DNA from 2 places in the Oceanobacillus sp. FSL W8-0428 genome. Region 2 is predicted to be linked to the other one. Evidence: riboswitches for the same ligand, from Rfam matches in the RefSeq annotation. Region 2 holds a riboswitch; the other holds the start of a gene.

Region 1 (5,208 bases), 2.5 Mb from region 2:
TGGATTTCTCTATTATTAGCGATGAGTTTTGGTTTTTACGGACTCATTAAAAAGACAATAAACCTCCATGCTATGTATGGACTTACTATTGAAACACTGGTCGTTGCACCGATTGCATTATTATACTTGATATTTATTCCATCAGAAGGGTCATTTACTTTTTCTCCCCTGTTTGCATCAGATAATCTATTATTAATTGGGGGCGGTATCGTAACTGCAGTTCCTTTACTGCTATTTGCAGCGGGGGCCAAACGGATTCCATTAGCAATGGTCGGATTTTTGCAATATGTTGCACCGACGATTATGTTCTTCTTGGGTGTGTTCTTATATAATGAAACATTTACGGTACATCATATGATTACATTTGCCCTTATTTGGATAGCTCTTATTATCTATATGGCAAGTATTTATCGGGATGCACCGCGTGCAAGAAACAAAGCTAAAAATGAAAAAGCTTAATGAAAGGGTATTTTAAACCGGACGAAGAAAAGATCCTTTTATAGGTATAAAGATTTAATTATCCGAAATAAGCTTAACTAATGTGTTCATAGCTATCCAAAGCAACAGGGAATGAAAACTCCACTATTAGTTGCATACCAAATTTATAAAGCTGCTCCGATTAATTATATTGGGGCAGTTTTGTTATTTATTGCTGTTTTTCTTTTCATTTAATACAGGAAAATACTATTTTAGCCTACCCTTAATCCAGAATGCACCTTTCCGAAAGAATCCAGCTATTAAATCCAAATGAAGAATATATCTTATAGTAACGATAACCATTCTCCTTGATATAATTATTTAAAATAATCAGTACTTTTATAACATATAGACCATCAATAATATTTTTCCTTCTCTAACAATTCTTTATTCTCTATAGTAAATAAATCGGTTCTCTCTTCGACTATATCTAAAAGGATGCTATCAGGCAGTTGCGTTTCAAAATGAAAGGCTAAAAAATTTTCAAATAAAATATTCAACTGCTTCTCTTGCACAGTTATTACCTGCATTTCCATTTATGAATTCTCAAAATCTATTTGATAGTTCAAAATTTTACTCATCAGTAATCCCCTTCCATCCTTTTTTTAAATGAAACTTTATTAATTCATAGTAAACTACTTGACATTTAATCTCTATAATTATATACTCTCTAGTAATTTCTAAATATTTAGCATAATCTCTTATCAAGAGCGGCGGAGGGAATAGGCCCTGTGAAGCCCGGCAACCTGAACAAAAACTGGTGCCAAATCCTACAGATTAATCTGAAAGATAAGAGAGAGTTCCAAGTCGATGACAAGAGCTCTCTTCTTTTAAGAAGAGGGTTCTTTTTAGTAACAGAGGATATATCTAAAAGGGAGGAAATAAAATGTCAAAACATTCAATCCAGCAGGACGAGACAATTTTATTACATGGAGGCCAGGTTCCTGATCCAACAACCGGGTCCCGGGCAGTGCCTATCTATCAAACTACTTCTTACGTATTCCGGGACACGGAGCATGCACAGAATTTATTCGGGCTGGCAGAGCCGGGAAATATATACACACGAATTATGAATCCAACTGTAGATACATTTGAACAGCGGATTGCCCAATTAGAAGATGGTGTTGGAGCCTTAGGAGTAGCATCGGGGATGGCAGCCATTACCATGGCAATTCTCAATATTACACGTGCCGGTGATGAAATTATTGCAGACAGCAATCTATATGGCGGGACGTATAATTTATTTGCCAACACACTCCCCCGCTATGGCATCAATGTAAAATTTGTAGATGGAACAGATCCTGAAGCAATTGAAGCTGCGATTACAGATAAAACAAAAGCAATCTTTGGTGAAATCATTACTAACCCGAGCCTATATGTTTTTGATATAGAAACCGTTGCGGACATTGCCCATAATCATGGTATTCCTTTAATTATTGATAATACTTTCGCTACACCTTATGTTGCAAAACCATTAACATGGGGTGCGGATATTGTTGTGCATTCTGCAACGAAATGGATTGGCGGACATGGTACAACTATTGGCGGTATTGTGGTTGACAGTGGCAGATTTGATTGGAACAACGAGAAATTCCCAGATTTTATCGAGCCGGATGCAAGCTATAATGGCTTAAAATATGCTGACTTAGGACCGACTGCTTTTATAACAAAGCTGCGTGTCCAATTATTACGTGACATCGGACCTGCTCTAAGCCCGCAAAATGCCTTTTTATTACTTCAAGGATTGGAAACCTTACATTTACGTATCAAAAGGCATAGTGAAAATGCAGAAAAGCTGGCAGCCTATCTGGAAAAACATCCTGCTGTAGAATGGGTCAACTACCCCGGGCTGGCATCACACCCATCTCATCAGCTTGCCGGGAAGTATTTAAATGGCGGTTTTGGTTCTGTTATTACCTTTGGCATTGAAGGAGGCCGGGATGCAGGCCGTATCTTGATTGATAATGTGGAACTCTGGTCTCACGTTGCCAACGTCGGCGATGCAAAGTCACTTATTATTCACCCTGCTTCTACGACCCATCAGCAATTAACAGATGAGGACTTGGCAAAAAGTGGTACTACAGAAGAATTGATTCGTCTATCCGTCGGTCTGGAAGCATTTGATGATATTGTAGCTGATCTGGAACAGGCAATAGATAAAGCGACCGGAAAATCGCATGGCAGTCAGAAATCTGCGGAAGAAATAGCAGTGAAAAACTTACTGCAATCTCCATTTGACCGCAGTGAAGGTGTCCGTAAAAAACGCATTGTAGCTGTCGGCATCGCGGATGACGATATTGCGCCTCTTTATAAATTAGGCTATGAGGTTATTCCCACAACAGATATAGATGAGGTAACAACAGATATACTATCCGGGGCTGATGCAATTTGGCTGCAGGAAGGTAAGCCGGCACCAGAAGAAAATGCAGCTTATCAGGGAACTATTTTGTTCACAGACACAAGCTCTGAAGTAACATCTGAAGTATTTATTCTTTCAAATATCCAGCCGGCACAGTTTGCCTTGGAATTACGCAGCTTCAGAAATTAGTTAAAATAATTATACAGTATCCGCCTTTCTTCTATTAGAACATTTGATGTTTTATCGTGAAGAAAGACGGGTACTTTTATGTTATAATGAGGTTTAGTCACGTCTTCTACATAAAATTAGAAGGCGTTTTTCATTTAAACCTGTTTATTATTTATAATCCTTGATTAAAATAGGAATATAAATAAAAACATCTACTCTACCAAATTATTTTACAAATACGTACACATCAAATAAACTTTTTACATGTATGTTCAAAAATCAGCTGATAAGGGCTGCTCGATTACGTACTGGGGATGAAACCGGACTAGGCTTCGGTTACTTATCCTGTGGGGATAGCAAGCTGACAGACTTCTCCGTCTTGTGGTAACCCTGTGTTGCCTGTAACAATACAGGCTATCTAAGCAAAAGCTCCTTCCCCTGCCATTTTTTATTGGACTTTTTGAACATTTTCTTTACGTATTATTAAGTAATTTTATTTGTTCCAACATAAACTAGAAGAAAAGAACACGTAGGTGTAATCATGAAAATGACCAAAAAAAGATGGCTTATTCTCATTAGCTCCATTCTTATTATCATTATAGCTGTTTTTTCGATTTTACAGCTGCCATATTTTCAATTAAGCTCTGAACAACGGGAAAGAGAAGAAGCTCTTAGAGAACAAATTACGTCTGAACCAGCAGAAAATGGCGAAGAAGATACAGAAGACGACAGCGAGGAAGTTATGGGAAACGCAGACGAACAAGAAAATGAGGAAATAGCTGTCGATGAGCCTTTTGAAAATACATTCGGATTTGCTTCTGAGGAAAATGTGGATATCGTTGCTCTTGGTGATTCACTGACTCAGGGTGTAGGAGACGATACAAATCAGGGGGGCTATGTCGGGATATTAGACAGAACACTTCAGGCACTTGATACAAATGTCCATTTTGATAACTTTGGAAAACGTGGAAACCGCTCCGATCAGCTGCTCACCCGTCTGGAGGATGAGCCTGAATTAACGGATGCTTTAGAAGAAGCAGATATTATTATCATTACCATCGGTGCTAATGATATTATGCAAGTGTTAAAGGAAAATATTATGGACTTGGAGATCAGCTACTTTAACGAGGAACAGGCTTTCTACGAAGATCGTCTCAGCGAAATATTTGATAAGCTTCGTTCCATTAATGCGGATGCCTCTATTTATCTATTAGGTATTTTTAATCCTTTTACAAATTATTTTGAGGACATTCCAGAATTGGACCAGATTGTCGCTGATTGGAATACTATAGGAAGAGAGACAGTCAATCAATACGAAGGCAGCACCTTTGTACCAATTGATGATTTATTTGAAGACGAGACTGCAAATTTATTTTCAGACGATAATTTCCACCCTAATTATGATGGATATTATCTAATGGCTGAACGTATTCTGGAATATTTTAATTAAGTTGGGATGAAAACATAATGAGAGTAAAGAATAGACAAATAAAAATAAATAATAAATGGAAAGCCGGTTTTCTCGGTCTTCTTATCTTTAATGCAGCTATCTTACTCCTTTTGCTGGCGCTTATTTTTTGGCCAGTTTCTAAAAATGAGTTCCCGCAAAATTCTGTAATAGACGAGCAGGAAAGCTCTGAGTTTTACATTCAGACAACAAAGCAAAACTTAAATAATTTAATCAATGCTTATATTGAGAAATTACTTGAGGGGACGGATCACCATTACCGTATTTTTCTTGAGGATGATGTGCATCTGATGGGTGAATTGCCTGTCTTCTCTTCCACAGTTCCTCTTTCTGTCCGTTTTGAACCGATTGAGCAGACAAACGGTGATCTGGTTTTACAACTGAAGTCTATCTCTGTTGGACTTTTAGAACTGCCAAACAAAAAAATTATGGAATACATGGATAAATTTTTACCAATGCCTGAATGGGTAACGATAGACCCGGACAGCCAGGAAATTTATGTAGCTGTTACAGATATGAATTTACAGGGCAATTTCGATGTAGCTGTACAGCATATGGATCTAGAAGCAAATAATATTACCATGAAGCTGGTCGTCCCTTATGAAACACTAGGCATTCAGGATTTCTCGAGAGAAGCAATGCAAAATCTATTTGAATAGAGTAAAGAACAAAGCACGGAGCCTCAACTTAAGATGCTCCGTGCTTTGTAAAATAATATTTTAGCAGATTCAGTACT
Region 2 (5,208 bases):
TTATCATCTTTTCCAAGGTACATATATCCCATTCGGATATCACTGGCATCCAGCAAAATCCGGCTGGCAGTAAATTTCGCTGACTCAGTATCTACAGATGCTCCAAATTCTTTTTCAAAAGAAATAATTTTCAAAGCTGCCATCTCCTTATTTAGATAAAATTAAAAATTATTCCGCCTCATAGCGAAGCATCGTCCACATTCCAATATCCTCAAATCCCAATCTTTTATAAATATTCCCGGCTGCCGGATTGTCATAGAAAAGACAAAGTGATTTTCCTTCTTCTAATAAGGTAAGACATAGTTTTTCCATACATTTCGTTGCAAAACCCTGCCGTTCATATCCCGGCCGTGTGCATACGCCAACGATCATTGCAGAATGAGAATTCTCAGCAGTCGTCGATGCAGATGCAGCCATCGTACCTTTTTCATCACGGATAAAATAGGTACGGCCTGTTCTATTTTTCTCCTCATTCTCTCTTGTTTCTATTGTTATATTACTGGATGAAAATTCAGGTATAGAGGCCAGCATCTTTATATTCTCTTCATAATCAGCCGGCTTCAAATGCTCAACCTGCTTTATTTGTTCTGCATTCACCGTATAGCTTAATTCTTCACAAGCTGCATAATACATTTCTCTATGTACACGGGTAACTTTATCAATATATGGTAATAATGGCTCCACAATATACTTCAGACCACTAAAATTACATCGTTGCTTATAGCTGTTAATAATCTCCGCAAACCCTTTCAGATCATATTCCGTTTCGCTATAAATTATGTAATTCTCACGATAGCGCAGGAGAATAGCGATTAGATTATCCTGTTCCCATTGTCCCCAGACGTCCTGCACATCAGAATCGTAGCCAAACGCTTCAATATCACCGATTATAAACAGGTTTTCTGCAGCTTTCGGCTCAATCAGCTCCATTACTTTTGTATGATCCTCTTTTGTCAGTTTTCGTATCATTTAATTTCCTCCAATTAATATAGGCATTTTTACAAGGACTTATATCAGATCTTTTTTAAACAAAACTCTATCATTATTCAATCCATCATAATTCGCCTTTACAGACACCCCGTCTACTATTTTATCTCCATGTTCAATAACAAATCCCATTCTTTGATGAAAGGCAATTGACGTTTTATTTACTGGTGAAGTGATGCAGCGGATGACACTTCGATTTGCCATTTTAACCTTGGCGAAGAATTTTTCATAAAGGACTTTTCCAATATTTTTCTTCCGGTAATCCGGATGGACACCAACAAAATGAATATAGGCTTCATCTAACTCATCCTGGGACAGGAACCCGATTACAAATCCTATAATTTCACTACCTTCTTCTGCAACAAAGCTTGTATTTTTAAAGTGATTAAAAAATAACTTAGGCAGCATACCTGCCATATCACGGCCGCCCCACCAATCATTTATCCTTGGAGCCAAGACATCATAATCAGAGCTTATTAAACTGCGTATCTCCATTTTATACCACCTTATTAAGTTATATTATCCATTTAAAAAGGAATAAAAATAGCCGAATATTCTTATTGTACATTTCTAATATATCAAAAAATTATATTAATGTCTTTCCCTGTTTAAAATAAACGCCGCTATAAACATATGTAGAATGACATTAAAAAGGAGACTCGGAAAGATCCCTCTCCAAATCCCCTTTTTCTAGTAAAATTTATTTCCACACGTCTTCTGCTATTTGAACAACATGGCGGATTTTTCCCCATTGCTGCGCCTCAGTCAGCAAATTCCCTTCTTCTGTGGAAGCAAACCCGCATTGAGGGCTCAAACAAAGCTGATTCAACGGTACATATTCCGCAGCTTCTGCTATTCTTGCTTTAACAGCCTCTGGATCTTCCAGTTCACTGAATTTAGAAGTGATAAGCCCAAGCACAATATACAAATCATCGCGGTTCACATGACGCAGCGGTTCAAATCCGCCCGAACGATCATCATCAAATTCCAGGAAAAGTCCATCAACCTGCAGACCTCCAAAAATGGTTTCTGACATGGCTTCGTAACCGCCGCTTGACATATAGGTAGACTGAAAATTTCCCCGGCAAATATGCATCGTCACCAGCATATCATCCGGTCTGTTTGCAATCGATTCATTAATTGCTCTTGCACATAATTCCGCTGTTTTCTCGGGATCTCTTCCTTTTTCAATCAAAGAGTTTCTCCCCTTTTCTGAGAAAAAGGTTGCCCAGGAAGTATCATCCAGCTGTAAGTAGCGGCAGCCTTCATCATATAATGCCTGAATGGCTCCTTGATAAGCAGTAACCAGGTCATCGATAATTGCTTCATCACTTTCATAAATACCCTTTTCAAAATCCGCCCGGAAAAAGAGCATATTCGGACTTGGAATCGCAAATTTGGCAACAGCATCTCCGGCAATACCATGAAGAAATTTATAATGCTCAAGCATATAATGGTCACTGAAACCAATTTTACCTGTTACTTTAATACCCCGCTTTTTGGTTTCTACTCCCGTAAACTGTAAACCTTGTTCAGCGGTGTAACCTTCTACACCATCTAAGCCTTCCAGAAAATCAAAATGCCACCAGGCACGGCGAAACTCGCCATCTGTCACTGATTGAAGACCGGCTTCCTTCTGCTGCTCTACCAGTTTGATAATTTCCTCATCTTCAATCTGCCGCAATTGTTCAGGACTGATTTCTCCTTTTGCTTTTTGCGCGCGAGCTTCCTTTAAACGCTGGGGACGGAGAAAGCTCCCTACATGATCTGCTCTGAACGGAGCTCGTGTATTTTTTGTTTCTGTTGATATTGTCATCGAATACCCCTTCCTCTCTACCTGCTATCTTCATTCTATAATCCAATTAAAAAACCCCTTCTGAAAATAGAAGAGGTTTGGTATAGTAAAATCTCTTCTTATCTTCAAGCAAAAATGCTTCTGGAATTAGCACAGTACAAATTAGTGTCTGCTGCTAAGGCTTCAACGGGCCAGTCCCTACACCTTTCTGGATAAGAATATATGGAATTATACGAATAATTACAGATTACTTTACATGGAAGCGTTGGATTCGTCAAGGGTAATCCCAAAATATAGGGATCCTGCTGCAATTGATTTAAAATCAAGATAGTGTCAGCTTTTTTTATCAGAAAAAATTTTATAATCTTCGCTGATAACAAAAGCAGACAAATACAAGCAGAAGAATAAAATGGCTGTTCCTTCCCATGATATATTAATTCTCGTAAATAGAGGCTCAATAAAGCTTTTATAAAAAATAACACTACATAGCAGCTGCACCATATAACTCAGAAACATTACCTTCTTCGTTTCTTTCATCTTTGCCAATTTAAGAATAAACTGATATAACAGATTAAAAATTATTCCTACAAGATAAGAAAGAAAAAGCAAGCCGCCAAAATAAAGAATATTAATGAAAATATTATCAAAGAATCGTATTTCAATAAGATTCCAGCCTGCTAAGATATTTGATAAGCCATATATTATCATAATGGGGATGGCCACAATAACTGCTGCACTAACAATTACGAGGCCGGCAAGAAGCAGATTAGCAATAAGGTTGGAATAGTCTATTTTTTTCTTGTTCAAAATTTATAGGACCGCCTTCCTTTGTATAAACCTTTACTATATATAAGTTTCTAAAAAAATATTTTAATCGTTCCAAATGAGGCTACTTACAATTGTATCATAAATGAAGTACAATACAGTTGTTCGTTACTCTACTACAGGATTATTATGCAGGAATACTCTTTAATTGTTCTACAACAAAAAACCACAGCACTATCTAATATTAGATACACTAATGGTTTGAAATAATCTATGATTTATTTATTATTCTATCAAACAATAAATTTACTTTATTTGGAAAATATGTTCACTTAGCTTTCTTCAAAATATTCACGTCTGCCCTGGTAGATAATAATTCTGTTGATAAAACATCTAATTTAGAATCTACTTTGTCTACCTTTTCTTCTAATGAAGTAACCCTTGAATCCAGTCTGTCTACTTTTTCTTCTAATGAAATAACCCTTGAATCCAGTTTATCTACTTTTTCTTCCAGTGAAGTGACCCTTAGATCCAGTTTGTCAACCTTTTCTTCCAGCGAAATAACTCTTGAATCTAGATTATCTACCTTCCCTTCCAGTGAAGTGACTTTTGAACCCAGATTATCTACTTTTTGTATTAATTCCTTTATAGCTAGCATTAAAGCTTCATTTGTCACTTTTACTTCTTTACTCATGCAAAATCGCTCCTTCACCGCTTAAATACGATATTTTTATTATACAATATGTGCTGTTTTTTTTCATCCCCTCTCCTGGAAATTTTATATTAAAAAGGCTTCTATCAAAAAGGAAAAGAAGACTTTTAATAAATAATTTAAAATGAACATACTTGCTCTGTTGCGACCAAAACCTGCTTTTGAAAATAAAACCTTCAGATCAACCTCAACTTGTATAAAACCCTTTTTTAAACATTTGATACCATTCTTTCAATTCAGCCTGCTCCATAATCTCAAAGTATTTTAGAATTTCTCTCGCAAACTCAACTGCAGCTGTTCCGTTAGCGGTAATAAATCCCTTTGTTGAAACGGCCTGTTTTTCGATGAAATGCTCTTTGCCTTTGTAACCCGGGGCACCTTTTATTAAATGAGCAGCTGAATTTCCGGTATGTTTGATATGGTCTAAATATCCTTTGTCTGCCAGGAATGTGCAAGCATCACATATTGCTGCAACCGGGATTTTCTTTTCTACGCACATATCTACTACTGATTTAACAACTTCATTTTGCGGTTTCGCCCAGGTTGTACCTCCAACCATAATAAGCATATGAAAATTTTCGGGTATTTCATTGATTGTGTAGTCTGGAATAACAGTAAATCCGCCCATTGATTTGACCGGATTCTTGCTAAGGGATAATGTTTTTACAGCATATCCGGTTTTCGGGTTATTTAATTCGGAGCAAATATAAGATCCCTCCCAATCTGCATAATTCTCTGGCAGAAAAATCAAAATTTCTTTTTTCATAGGTTTACACTCCTTTTTGATAAGTTTACTTTATCTTTTTTTATTATGGCTAATTCAACTGTCTTCCATTGTTCATCTATCTCAGTAAAAATATATTTATCATTTCGAATATTCCGCCATTAAATATTATAAAATCCTTAATCTAGAGTAAACATAAATATTTGGGCAACGATAACTTTTCTA

What was found. Region 2 has a riboswitch for S-adenosylmethionine ahead of MKY30_RS15335 (5-methyltetrahydropteroyltriglutamate--homocysteine S-methyltransferase). Riboswitches for the same ligand answer to the same signal wherever they lie in the genome.
Region 1: it holds a riboswitch for S-adenosylmethionine, as region 2 does, so the genes downstream of both, MKY30_RS03265 (O-acetylhomoserine aminocarboxypropyltransferase/cysteine synthase family protein) here and MKY30_RS15335 (5-methyltetrahydropteroyltriglutamate--homocysteine S-methyltransferase) in region 2, are expected to answer to the same signal.

What each region holds. Positions count from the first base shown of each region.
Region 1 covers NZ_JBBORB010000001.1:746,016-751,223, forward strand. Annotated here, with positions in the region: gene rarD (EamA family transporter RarD) at 1-459, shown strand, start outside; gene MKY30_RS03260 (hypothetical protein) at 834-1,013, opposite strand; SAM riboswitch class I at 1,176-1,273, shown strand; gene MKY30_RS03265 (O-acetylhomoserine aminocarboxypropyltransferase/cysteine synthase family protein) at 1,364-3,025, shown strand; gene MKY30_RS03270 (SGNH/GDSL hydrolase family protein) at 3,552-4,454, shown strand; gene MKY30_RS03275 (YpmS family protein) at 4,472-5,131, shown strand.
Region 2 covers NZ_JBBORB010000001.1:3,217,012-3,222,219, reverse strand. Annotated here, with positions in the region: gene MKY30_RS15350 (cupin domain-containing protein) at 1-134, opposite strand, end outside; gene MKY30_RS15345 (GNAT family N-acetyltransferase) at 169-969, opposite strand; gene MKY30_RS15340 (GNAT family N-acetyltransferase) at 1,009-1,482, opposite strand; gene MKY30_RS15335 (5-methyltetrahydropteroyltriglutamate--homocysteine S-methyltransferase) at 1,688-2,803, opposite strand; SAM riboswitch class I at 2,899-3,001, opposite strand; gene MKY30_RS15330 (hypothetical protein) at 3,116-3,589, opposite strand; gene MKY30_RS15325 (hypothetical protein) at 3,876-4,241, opposite strand; gene MKY30_RS15320 (type 1 glutamine amidotransferase family protein) at 4,447-5,025, opposite strand.